2 regions of the Paenibacillus sp. FSL R10-2736 genome follow, and region 2 is predicted to be linked to the other one. Evidence: predicted binding sites of a transcription regulator. Region 2 holds the regulator's gene; the other holds the start of a gene.

Region 1 (5,950 bases), 1.5 Mb from region 2:
GGAAGACTTCTGCCCCCACCAGAACCAACCGCCGTTCATCTCATGGTAAGGTCTCCAGAGCACAGGTACACCGGCATCCTTCAGCTTTTTGAGATACACGGCTACTTTGTCCAGCTCTGCAATCATTGCTGTGTATTGGACGGTTCCCGGAGTAATATATTTGTTGAAATCTGCTTCGCTGAGGCTCATCGAGACATTCGCCCAGGCCGGAGCGGTTCCCGGCAGATTGGCATGATAGCTCATCGTCACGATTCCCCCGGCCTGATGCCAGCGGACCGCACTGTCCGTGACGCCCTGCCGCTGGCTGCTGATTTGCTGCTCCGTCTGGTTACTGATGGGTCCCATTTCATAGCCGTGCAGTCCCGCATAGCTCCCGCCGGTATTCTTCAGCTTCACGCTGAATTCATCCGGGCTCTCCAGATAATCATGCTGTCCGCTGATCACGCCTTGTCCCTGCAGCCAGTATAAGGTGTTCAGCAATTTACGCGCCGGTAGCGCCAGCTCTGCATCTGCAGGACTCATCAGCACACTGCGGAAGGCAGCCTGCCACTGTGCATCGCCTACCAGCCTTGACGCGGAATCCAGCAGATCTCTGAGTACACGCTGTTCCACTTCTTCCACCATCCTTTTCCATCTGTTTGTACATTTTATGGCGAATTATGTAACATCAGAACGGCGGATAGACAAGAATTACGTCTGTTCCAATTCCGCAGTCATACGCTATACTATTGTGAGCGTAGGCTTCCTGCGCCCACCAAACTTAAGCGTATGCTTCCGAAGCGAGTTTTGCCGGAGCTTATCATTGGAAGCTATGCTAACAAAACTTTTAAGGAGCAGATATGAAAGCCAAAAAATTCATCACCAGTCTCATTATTGTTGTTCTGCTCAGCCTGGCTGCTTACTACTTCGAGGAGAACGGTCAGCTTCCGTCCCAGACGCCGTCTTCTGGCCAGTCAGAGGTTGTCCGGCTGGAATTCCCGTCTGACCGTTATCCGGAGACCGCCAGACATATTCAGGAAGCGATTGAGAACGGGGAGTCCCCCATCTGCACGATTGACCGGAATGAAGCCGAAGAGAACCGTAAGGAATCCCTGAAGGGCGTACCCACCAAAAAAGGTTATGACCGCGACGAATGGCCGATGGCGATGTGTGCGGAAGGTGGAGCCGGCGCTGATATTGAATACATAACTCCCAGCGATAACCGCGGAGCTGGAAGCTGGGTCGGCAATCAGCTGGAGGACTTCGCAGACGGTACCCGCGTAGAGTTCATGTTCAAATAGGCAGAATGCCTGAATGCTCCGGCTACCGCTACCGCAAATGATTGCTGATAAGAAACAGATCGCATATTAGCCGCTCTCCTCTCCGTCATATAAGGACATTTGCATGCCTGTTATGCGAACGACAGTTCTTTATGCAATTTCACCCAAATAAAGCGTAAAATAGGGTGGGATATTATTCCATAGACGGAGAGCAGGGAGTGTTCTATATCTGTTATCGGGGGAAAAGGCTGTACGGCCCTATGTCCGAGGCTGAAGCCTTACAGGAATGGTTTGCACTTGCAGGTACAGTCAAGGAGTTGTATATCATTGAAACGGATGAGCATACAAGCAGAATCAAACGCCAGATCGGTCCGGCGGCACGCAAAAAAAAGAAATAGCCCCATCCGGCCTCAGGCCAGACAGGGCAGCACTTGCTTAATAGCGTTCTAGAACAAACAGGCTTTAGTGATAATAACCAGCAGAATGAACAGAACCAGAATCGCACCAGTCGAAGTCCAAGGGCTTACAACCGGAACAATCGGAGGACCCTGATTAACTCCACCGACGTTATTTCCACAACCGCAACCATACTCTGCTCCCATAATTTAATTCCTCCTCTTGAATATTGAATACAGCACAGAATATGTGGAAATCTAACCGGTGGCATGGGCCAATTGGCAAAGAAATGCCATTCACCTAACGGCCAAGCCCTAATCGGTCGATATAAAAGGTGGATGCGCTGCTTCAAAAAATCTTGGAGGAGGAACACAAATGGATATTGCTGCACTATCGGTTGTCATGAACCAGTCGTCTTTATTGCAGGCTGCGGGATTACAGGTCATGAGTATTGCCAAAGATCAGGCACAGACGGATGCCCAGAATATGGTCCAGATGCTGAGTCAGGGCGCACACCCCACCTTGGGAAAAACACTTGATATTCGCGCCTGATTGCTTTATGCTTACATACATAGGAACACCCGTTCCATATCCATTCAGCTGCTGACTATTGAGTGTGCTGATTGCTTAGCCCTTCAGGGCTTTTCTTTTGACCTTTAATACGAACATACGATCTTATATTGAGGTGATTGATTATGCAATCCTATTATCAGATGACTGCGTTGGAGAAATGGACAGAGGATTTATATCAGCGCATCGGTGTCCGCCAGCCGTCCGACATATCCATTGAATACATAGCCGAACGGCTGAATATCTGGATTCATTATCTGGATGTCCGAAGCAAGAGCATTGAGGCCAGCGCAGGAATGTACAGCATGTTTATCGACAACAGGCTCCCTCCCGAACTGCAGCGGCTGGAGTTCCTCCATGAGCTGTGTCATCTGCTCCGCCATGCCGGCAAGCATACTCTTATGCCTGAACAGTTCACGCAGGCGCAGGAGGATGAATCAGAGCGGTTTATTCTCTATGCCGCCATGCCCTATTCCATGATTTCTGCACGGATACTGCCGGAGCTCCGCGAGGATGCCGTGGCTGAGCTTTCCAGTACCTTTCAGGTGCCTGTTGAGCTGGCTCTGCAGCGGATTGACCAGATCCAGCGGAGGATTTTCCAGGGGCAATTGATGGCCGTAATGGAAAGAAACGAAGACAGAAAATTAATCCATAGACATATTCGCTAAGCGCTGCGGGGATAATACCGGCATAGACCTAAGAACAACAGATGTACCTCTATGCATGGTGACATTTCAACCGTAAAGGGGAGCGACATGGAAGCCATAAAAGTCATTCAATTACTGCTGACCCATCCGGATTACAGCGTAGATGCAGTTCATCCCGAAATTCCGGATTTTGTCGGCATTGAGACCATTGAAGTGGACCACGAAACGCAGACCTTCTCCATCTTACTGCAGGAACCCAAGGAGTACGATTAAACCTCCGTGAAGAATAATCAGCATATAGAGAGCTAGCTCAGTCCATAACCTTTCACCCTATAAAAAAGTGACCCCGCCAATATCCGGCAGGGTCTAAGGTTTCTATCAGGGGGTATGTATACACTATACTCACCGTTGCTTAAACCAAACTTAAATCAGGCTGAGCAGGTTCTGATTATGGGCAAAGGGTCAGGGGACTGCAATTTTCAGTTTTCTCTTGTACTACCATATTGTACAATAATGGGAGTAACTGCAATTTAATATCCCCGCGGACGGAGTGATTCTATCACTATCAGCACAATCAAGAAATGGATCGTAGCCGCTCTAGTCTTTCTAAGCCTATTGCGTATTCTTTACTATTTACTATCCAAGGTCGTATTCGAATACATAACGTTCTCAGATCCCTATAATAATATCTTTCAAATGATCGCAATGGGCATCATGCTTATTGTAGCGCTGGTCTGCACTTCTCTGCTGATTAATGACAAGAATAACGACTAGCCGCTGCTGACAAACTGGATAATCCCGATACCCGCCATTGCCAGGAAGATTCCGAGTATTACCGCAAGCATGATCCAGACTACCTTTTTGGTGGACTGCGGGGGCGGATTATAGTTCTCCATCATTGCAATCCGTTTCTCCAGCGCAGCAACCCGCTTCTCTAGTTCAGTTTTGTTATCCTCTGCTTCGCTCATTGCCACTCTATTCCCCCTCCCCTCTTGTTATATATTTTTAATTGTTTCATCATGATTCTGTAACTTATATCTGTGAAGTCAACATCTCCCTGAGGCCTGCCTTCGGAACTTCAGAATTCTACTTTGCTCTTCTGCGCGCTAATAGCCAATCGAACAATAATCCAAACCCCAGCCAGAAGAAGAAGTGAATGCCGTATAGTATAAACTGGAACAGAAGTTCATTGTCCATGGTATAATGCAGATCTGTCAGCTGAGGATTAAGCCATAACAGCAAAGGACTTGTCAAAAAAAGCAGCAGGTTTTTATCATCTTGTCCTGACAGATTAATCATACATACCGCTACAGACAGAATCGGTAACCACAAACCCAATCTCTTCATTAATTTCATCTAAGCCCCTCCATTTACTAAATACTACCATATAATGATAGATGGGGACCATGATATACATCTTGAATCCATAGAGAAACCTCGCCAGAATATTATATCTATTAATAATTCTCCCCGGCATAATACCGCTCCAGCTTATGCTCCAGATGAATGAGCTGTGTTTTCTTCGCTTCTATATCATCCAGGAGCTGTTTCTTCTGATTCTGAATAAGCGTAATCCGCTCCGGTAAGGTAGCCGTACCGGCTCTGACCATATCATGATACTTCTTGATCTCCTCCACACTCATTCCCGTTTCACGCAGACATCTAAGGAAGATCAGCCAGGTAATTTCCTGCTCGGTATACAGTCGGTTGTTCTGCTCATTGCGGGCTACTGCATCCAGAAGTCCTTTTCGTTCATAAAAGCGGATCGCCCCTATGCCCACCCCAACTTTTTTGGCGACTTGTCCTATCGTAAACATTCCGGTTCACTCCCAAATATTTATGTTGACCTACACTTAGTGTAGCATAATAAACTTTGAATTGTTGCTAGACCATATCCCACAGAAAGAAGGATTACGATGAACAGAACCGCTTTTGTAACAGGCGCCAATAAAGGAATTGGATTTGAAATTGCGAGACAGCTCGGTGAAGCGGGCTGGAAGGTGTTGCTTGGTGCACGCAGTGTTGAACGGGGGGAAGCCGCAGCTTCCGAACTGCGAAATGAGGGTTTAAACGCAGAGTTCGTGCAAATTGATATGACTAATCAAGAGAGTATTGAACAAGCAGCCGGCAGCATTCAGGCCAATTACGCTGATCTGAAGCTTTTAATTAATAATGCCGGCATGCCGGGAGCCTTCTCGAGTTCATTCAGTGCAACCCGAGAGACCGATTTGCGCAATGCCTTTGAAGTGAATTTCTTCGGAACGTTCCGCCTGAATCAACAGCTGTTCCCCTTAATCCAAAAGAATGAAGGAACCATTGTGAACGTATCGACCGATATGGCTTCACTTCACTTCATGCAGAGCTCTGCATACGCGCTTAATGCTTTTGACTATAATGCCTCCAAAACCTCCAACAATGCAATGACCGTGGCCATGGCGATTGAATGCAAGGACAGCAATGCTCAAGTATTCGCCGTAACTCCCGGCTTCACCAAGACGGATTTGAACGGCAATGCCGAAGGCGGCAAATCCAAAGCAGACGGTGCAGCTATTATTGTCCGCTACGCAACGGATGGTAAACGGCATAACGGGGAGTTTCTCAATGTAAATGGGGTTTATGCCTGGTAATGCAGTCAACTGCTTATTCTGACTATAATAATAGTAAAGGTTATACTTGCCACGAATGAAAAATGCCCGCCAACGGAATACGGTTGACGGGCCTCAATATAATAGACTATCGTGTCACTTCCACGAAAAACTGCTGTAAATCCAATTCGGATTTTATATTTTCAATCACATTTTTCAAACCTGGAACCCAGAGTAAAGTATCTTGCCGAATATAGTTTAAAACTAAGGCGCAACTCCGTTCAAACTTTTCAATATGGGGGCTGTGCTCATTTTTCAAAACTTTTCTGACCTCATCTGCTAATTCCATATAATCAGAGTCAATGTGATCTTGCTTATTTATTTCAGCGGGTTTTAATTTAGACCAGGCGTAAGCTCCTCCAGCCACTACTTCTTCAGATCCCTCCACATATTCCAGAGACGAATCCTCGTTAATGAATTCATTAATCCGCGC
Region 2 (5,950 bases):
AGAGCTAGCTGGAGGAATTACCAGTCTGGTCGCTCAGCCTATGGTCGAATCGTTTACAATCCGGGAAAATTACATTCTGTTCTCCACCTTCAGCATACCTGATATTCAAGACGGTAAGACATTTATCGGGGATATTAAGGCGAAGCGCAAATACCTTGGGCTGTTTAAAATCATTTTCATCAAGCTCTAAACTCTAAATAGGGTATACATTTTGTTCCAGAACCCGGTATAATTAAACTGATTTGTGTGCTCTATGAATCCTTATCATTCTTGCTTGTGCACTGAGGAGGAAAGATGTTGAATACTGCGTATAAAGTTCTTTCAAGTGATGCTGATATATTCGCGGCGGCACTTGCCCAGGTGAAGGTCTATGTCGTTCAGCTGATCGAAGGTAAACCTCATGTTATAGCTGATTACGCCGGACCTGTACAAAAATGGACGCCGGAGTATGTATTGCTGGCCGGAATGACCTATAGACGTGACGAATTTGAGTTCCGTGTAAGGCTGCCCAAGAAGTAAAAGCAGGTAACCGCTTCGGGGTAACGAATTAGTAGCTGAGGAGGTGGTCGCAAGTGAGTAAAGTTATTTTTGAGCTTCAGTATGTGAATGGGCAAATTGAAGAGCTAGAATCTGTGTTTGAATCGGCGGCAGAAGCCAGAACCTATCTGACATCCGGTGGTTTGACAGGCTGGATTCCGGCAGGAGGCAAGTATCTTAATCCTGTAAATATTATCTCCATCAAGGTCAAAGAAAGCTAATTATAATATTACTGCCAAATCACACAGTCTCCGAAGCCAATCTTTGCATTTCTTATACTATAAAACGTAAAAGAGGTGTAATGATGACGCAAAGAGAACGAAACAGAATCCGCAGAGCAATTAATGCACTGCTCGCACAAAGAGCAATCCTGCTGGAAAGACTTGAGGAAATTAATGAGAACCTGCGCAGATTTCCAAGCGGTTCACGTGCCAGAAGAGAATTGCTGGCTGCAAGAGCATCCATCCGTGAAGCAATTCGTTTAAACACTATTGCTATCCGGTTGTTGCGCAGCGTGTTGTAATCTGTAGTCAGGGGATATGAATCCACTCAAAGACATCCTTACGGATGTCTTTTTGGCGTGCGATTGAGACTGTGGGAGGCTCAGAGTATAATTGATCGATGAAGAGCAAAAGGCTTGAGGAACAGCTACATATCAGGATAACATGGTGAACAAGCTGCACAAGAGCTTGATACAGGAAGGTGTGAAGAATGGACGATCAATTACGCCAGCGTTTGGGACTGCCGGAAACACAGGATAGTACACTGTCTGTTAACGCAGATCCGGTGATGGAAGAAAGTTCAAAATGGGATGCAGCCGGATCCACCGTGCTGAATGTCTCCAGAGAAGATGTGGAGAAGGGACGGCTCGAGAGCTATTTGCGTGAATTTAAGAAATATGAGAAGAAGCGGCTACGGGGCAAAATCATAATTATATTCAATGGGTATGAGCAGGATCGCCGGGAAGTCTATCAGGTTCGGGAGATTACGAACTGGGTTGACCGTCTGCTCAAGAACGTGCCTCATCTGTTCTATTTCCTCAGCAGAGACAATTACGCCATGCGGATTGCGTTCTTTTGTCTGTCTGAGGTGGTGGGCCGCTCCGGGCTGGAAGTGTCCATCACCAAAGAGCAGGGACGCAGGCTGATCGAGAAAGTTACCAAGAGTGCATTGGTCTACGCCAAAAAAAGCAAAGACTCACCTGCGGAACAGTGGAGTCTGGCTGAAAATATTCTGGACGAGCTTGGTTATGAGCAAACTGTGCAATAATGCTGTGAAGAACCCCTTTGGCGTAACCCGTCAGAGGGGTTCTTGTGTTCGATATAGAAATTTATAGGCGGCTGCATGACTGTAGCTACTCCCTGATGGTTACACGGGTGCCAATGGGAATGATAGCAGCCAACGCGACCACATCCTGGTTATACATGCGGATACAGCCGTGGGAGACCATGTGGCCGATGGAGGAAGGGTCATTGGTTCCGTGAATTCCATAATGTGGCTTGGACAGGCCCATCCAGAAGGCTCCGAACGGTCCGCCCGGGTTGGGCTGCTTGTTAATGATCGTATACTCGCCTACCGGCGAGACGGTCAGCATCCGGCCAATGCCGACAGGAAATCCTCTGGTTACGGTGTCATTATCAAGCAGATAAAGCATGCGCTGTGAAAGGTCGACAATAATTCGATAGTTGGGCATGGGATCAGCACTCCTTTGTAACAGGATATGTGCGGATAGCTAAAGCGGTTCGGAGTAAAAAATGCCAAAAAACCAACATAGGAACAAATGTTCCTATGTTGGTTTTTTGGCATTTTGGGCAAGCGTAACAGGATCTAAAGAGGAAAAAGGCTGCTTCGCGTGATGCGGAGCAGCCTGATTATGGAGGAGAAAGATTAATGGATATCGCGGAATAATCCAATGACTCTGCCCAAAATAGTAACGCGGTTAAGGCGGAGAGGCTCGTAAGCCGGGTTCTCCGGCTGCAGCCGGATATGATCACGTTCTTTGTAAAAGGTCTTAACGGTTGCTTCATCTTCTTCGGTCATCGCAACAACGATGTCACCATTGTCAGCGGTTTGCTGTTGGCGGACAATAACATAATCACCGTTCATAATACCGGCATCAACCATGCTGTCGCCGAGTACAGAAAGCATGAATACCTTGTTATCCCCTACGTAATGGGTAGGAAGCGGGAAGTAATCTTCAATATTCTCTGTTGCAGTAATAGGAACACCAGCAGTAACCTTACCAATTACAGGGATACGGGTAACCGTCTGGACGAATTGATGTACATTCTCTGAATCTTCCTGGCCGAGCAGTTCAATTGCACGCGGCTTCGTAGGATCGCGCCGGATCAGGCCTTTCTTCTCAAGCCGGTCCAGATGACCGTGCACTGTAGAACTGGAGGCCAGGCCAACAGCTTCGCCAATTTCCCGAACGGACGGAGGATAACCCTTGCTGCGGACTTCGTTACGTATAAATTCCAGGATCGCCAGCTGGCGACTCGAAATCTTTGACATCGGAATCAACCCCATATACTATGTTTGGGAAAATTATAACATAGAACTGCCGTTCGTACAAACATAAGTTCTAAATTGTGAGAATTATAGCCTGAAAAATAAAGGGAACAGTTGTTCGAAAAAACTATTGATCAAAACACATGTTCGTGTTATATTATTTTCGAAAGTAAGAACAAGTGTTTGGAGGATGATGTTTATGTTAAAATACAGTACCTACAATAGTATCTACAATGAGGATATCAAGGTGTCCGCTCCCGGTAATCCATTACCCTATAATCCATTGGCACAATTCAGAGACAAGACCCTTCGCCTGCTGTCTGTACTTACCTCAATATTCCGCCAGGTCAGCTTCATCAAGATATCTCTGATACTTTTACTCACGATCTCCGGATTTACAGTAGTCGGAAATGTGTTCGCTGGTTCTGTCACTTTAATGAAGCCTGAGAAACGGATCGTAGTTGAACGCGGAGACACCTTGTGGAGCATTGCCCTCAAGAATAAACCGGATGATATGAGGACTGCTGTATATATAGAAGGGATCAAGAAGTCAAATGGTCTGAAGGACAGCGGAATTAAGGCAGGAGATATACTGTCCGTGCCGGTATATTAACCGATAGAAGCATACTGGTGTTCGACTAAGAGAGCTTTCAGGGGGTAGACCTTGACAAGCTCTTTTTCTCATGGCAAAGTTAGAATGAATTTATAGGGGAGGGGAAAGTATTGAATATTGACGAATTGGTCGCACGCATCAATGAATTGGCACGCAAACATAAGGAAAGCGGCCTGAATGAGGAAGAATTGGCAGAACGCGCCAAACTCCGCGAGATTTATCTGGGCAATATCCGCAGCAATTTCCGGGCCCAGCTTGATACCATTGAGATTGTGGATAATCCGGAGCATGAAGAAGGCAACAACGGACGTAAAGCTTAGTCTGCGGCCTTTTCATAGATAATACAGGATGACTAGGGGGAACTAACATGGCCCGTTCTTGGGAAAGAATGGTTCAACGCAACACCAAGCAAATCAATCAGCAAAGAAAGAAGCAGGGGAAAGAGACGATCTATGGGGCGAGCTCTAAAGCTGCTGCAAAGAGCGTCGATATTTTCAAAGGCCGCAATATTGTATTCCCTGTCGTGTTACTGCTGCTTGGCATTATGTTCTGGGTAGTCGGTTCCATCGATGAAGCGAAAGGAAGCGGAATACTGGCTAACTGGCTGGGGGTAGTACTGTACTTCCTGCTTGCCGCGCTGTTATTCTTCCGCCGTCCGTTCCTTAAGGTGGAACGTGCCCGTCTGTCTACTATTAAATACAACCGTGAACGCTTTTTGCCTGCAGCTGAAATTGAGAAGATTACCTTGTCCCGCAGTGTAGTTACCATTAAGTATAAAGGCAAGCGTAAGCAGTGGATTTTCTCCAAGCTGATCAACCGGTATGACACCGCCGCTATGGCTGCACGCCTGGAACAATTCGGCAAGAACAACAACATTGAAGTAGTGCACGAATAGTAAGATAGACCAGCATAGGGAGTGGGAAACGAAATGCCGATTACCGCCGTACTATTTGACCTTGACGATACACTGCTATGGGATGATCGAAGTGTGGAAGAAGCATTCCGCTACGCCTCTGAGGCTGCAGGGGATTCTGTTGATCCGCAGGAGCTTGAACAGGCGGTGCGTAGAGAAGCGCGTGCGCTTTATGAGTCTTACGAGACCTTTCCGTTCACGAAGCTGATCGGAATTAATCCTTTTGAGGCACTATGGGCTAACTTCACAGCTGGAGACCAGCCGGAATTCCGGCAACTGGAACAGCTTGCTCCGGCCTACCGCACCGAATCCTGGCGCCGCGGACTTGCCTCTCTTGGAGTGGACGATGATGCGCTGGCGGCACGCCTCGCGGCCAAGTTCGCCGCTGAGCGCCGCAGCCGTCCTTATATATATGAAGAGACGCTTCAGGTGCTGGATGAACTGCGCGGCAAGGTGAAGCTGCTGCTGTTGACGAATGGCTGTCCTGCACTCCAGCAGGAGAAGCTTGATGGTGTACCTGAGCTTATTCCGTATTTTGACCATATTGTCATTTCTGGAAGCTTCGGTAAAGGGAAACCGGACAAGACAATCTTCGAGCATGCCCTCGGACTGCTGGATATTACGCCTGAGCAGGGGGTCATGGTCGGAGATAAGCTTACGACTGATATTCTCGGAGGTTTGGCTGCAGGTCTAACGACGGTCTGGATCAACCGGACGGCCAAGACTCCTGACCCGGATATTACTCCGGATTATCAGATCAGCCATCTTTCGGAGCTTCTGCCATTGGTACACTCCTTATAATTGAATTAGATGAAGCCGGTATCCTTATAGGATATTGGCTTTTTTGATATACCTGCGAGGATTTGGACAAATGTAGTTCATGTATATGACTATTCTCATGTGATAGGGCGGTTAACGAAGCTTATTTCCGACAAGTTGAATAAAATGTGTATAATAAGGAAGAAAGCAATCTGACTTTCGCTGTTAACATGAAGATGAATCTATCGATGAACCGGGAGGGCTCCAGATGATTAAGCCAAAGGTACTTAGAGGTCTCATTTGCATTGTCATGGGTATGACGCTTGCCGGCTGTTCAGGGAATGATGAAGAGGATATGTATATGCATGCAGCTGCTGATTCCTCAATGGTGCCTATCAAGGTAGAGCTAAGCTGGAGTCCGGAAGAAGTATCCGTTAACGACAAGGTGATTTTTAAAGCAGTCATTAGTCAGGACGGAGAAGTTGTTGAGGACGCCAAAGAAGTGATCTTCGAAATTGTAGATAATGCAGAGCCAGGCAACAGCACTCAGCTGAAAGGGGCAAGTGACGGAGAAGGAGCTTATATAAGTGAACGTACATTTGAGCAAGCCGGCAGCT

Evidence for each region. The regulator LexA, encoded in region 2, represses DNA repair genes until DNA is damaged. The targets are predictions, from matches to a motif close to CGAACATATGTTCG.
Region 1: the regulator LexA is predicted to act here: its motif matches at 2,318-2,331, upstream of NSQ73_RS06715 (ImmA/IrrE family metallo-endopeptidase).

What each region holds. Positions count from the first base shown of each region.
Region 1 is NZ_JBBOBN010000001.1:1,551,291-1,557,240, reverse strand. Features, by position in the region: gene NSQ73_RS06740 (glycosyl hydrolase) at 1-612, opposite strand, end outside; gene NSQ73_RS06735 (NucA/NucB deoxyribonuclease domain-containing protein) at 840-1,280, shown strand; gene NSQ73_RS06730 (hypothetical protein) at 1,520-1,657, shown strand; gene NSQ73_RS06725 (hypothetical protein) at 1,706-1,861, opposite strand; gene NSQ73_RS06720 (YjfB family protein) at 2,031-2,207, shown strand; gene NSQ73_RS06715 (ImmA/IrrE family metallo-endopeptidase) at 2,351-2,893, shown strand; gene NSQ73_RS06710 (hypothetical protein) at 2,981-3,145, shown strand; gene NSQ73_RS06705 (hypothetical protein) at 3,643-3,846, opposite strand; gene NSQ73_RS06700 (hypothetical protein) at 3,959-4,228, opposite strand; gene NSQ73_RS06695 (MerR family transcriptional regulator) at 4,330-4,689, opposite strand; gene NSQ73_RS06690 (SDR family NAD(P)-dependent oxidoreductase) at 4,789-5,499, shown strand; gene NSQ73_RS06685 (hypothetical protein) at 5,606-5,950, opposite strand, start outside.
Region 2 is NZ_JBBOBN010000001.1:3,028,478-3,034,427, forward strand. Features, by position in the region: gene NSQ73_RS13050 (hypothetical protein) at 1-190, shown strand, start outside; gene NSQ73_RS13055 (hypothetical protein) at 295-519, shown strand; gene NSQ73_RS13060 (hypothetical protein) at 573-758, shown strand; gene NSQ73_RS13065 (hypothetical protein) at 839-1,060, shown strand; gene NSQ73_RS13070 (hypothetical protein) at 1,249-1,806, shown strand; gene NSQ73_RS13075 (L,D-transpeptidase) at 1,892-2,230, opposite strand; gene lexA (transcriptional repressor LexA) at 2,425-3,051, opposite strand; gene NSQ73_RS13085 (LysM peptidoglycan-binding domain-containing protein) at 3,248-3,661, shown strand; gene NSQ73_RS13090 (DUF896 domain-containing protein) at 3,772-3,981, shown strand; gene NSQ73_RS13095 (hypothetical protein) at 4,029-4,556, shown strand; gene NSQ73_RS13100 (HAD family hydrolase) at 4,590-5,375, shown strand; gene NSQ73_RS13105 (FixH family protein) at 5,602-5,950, shown strand, end outside.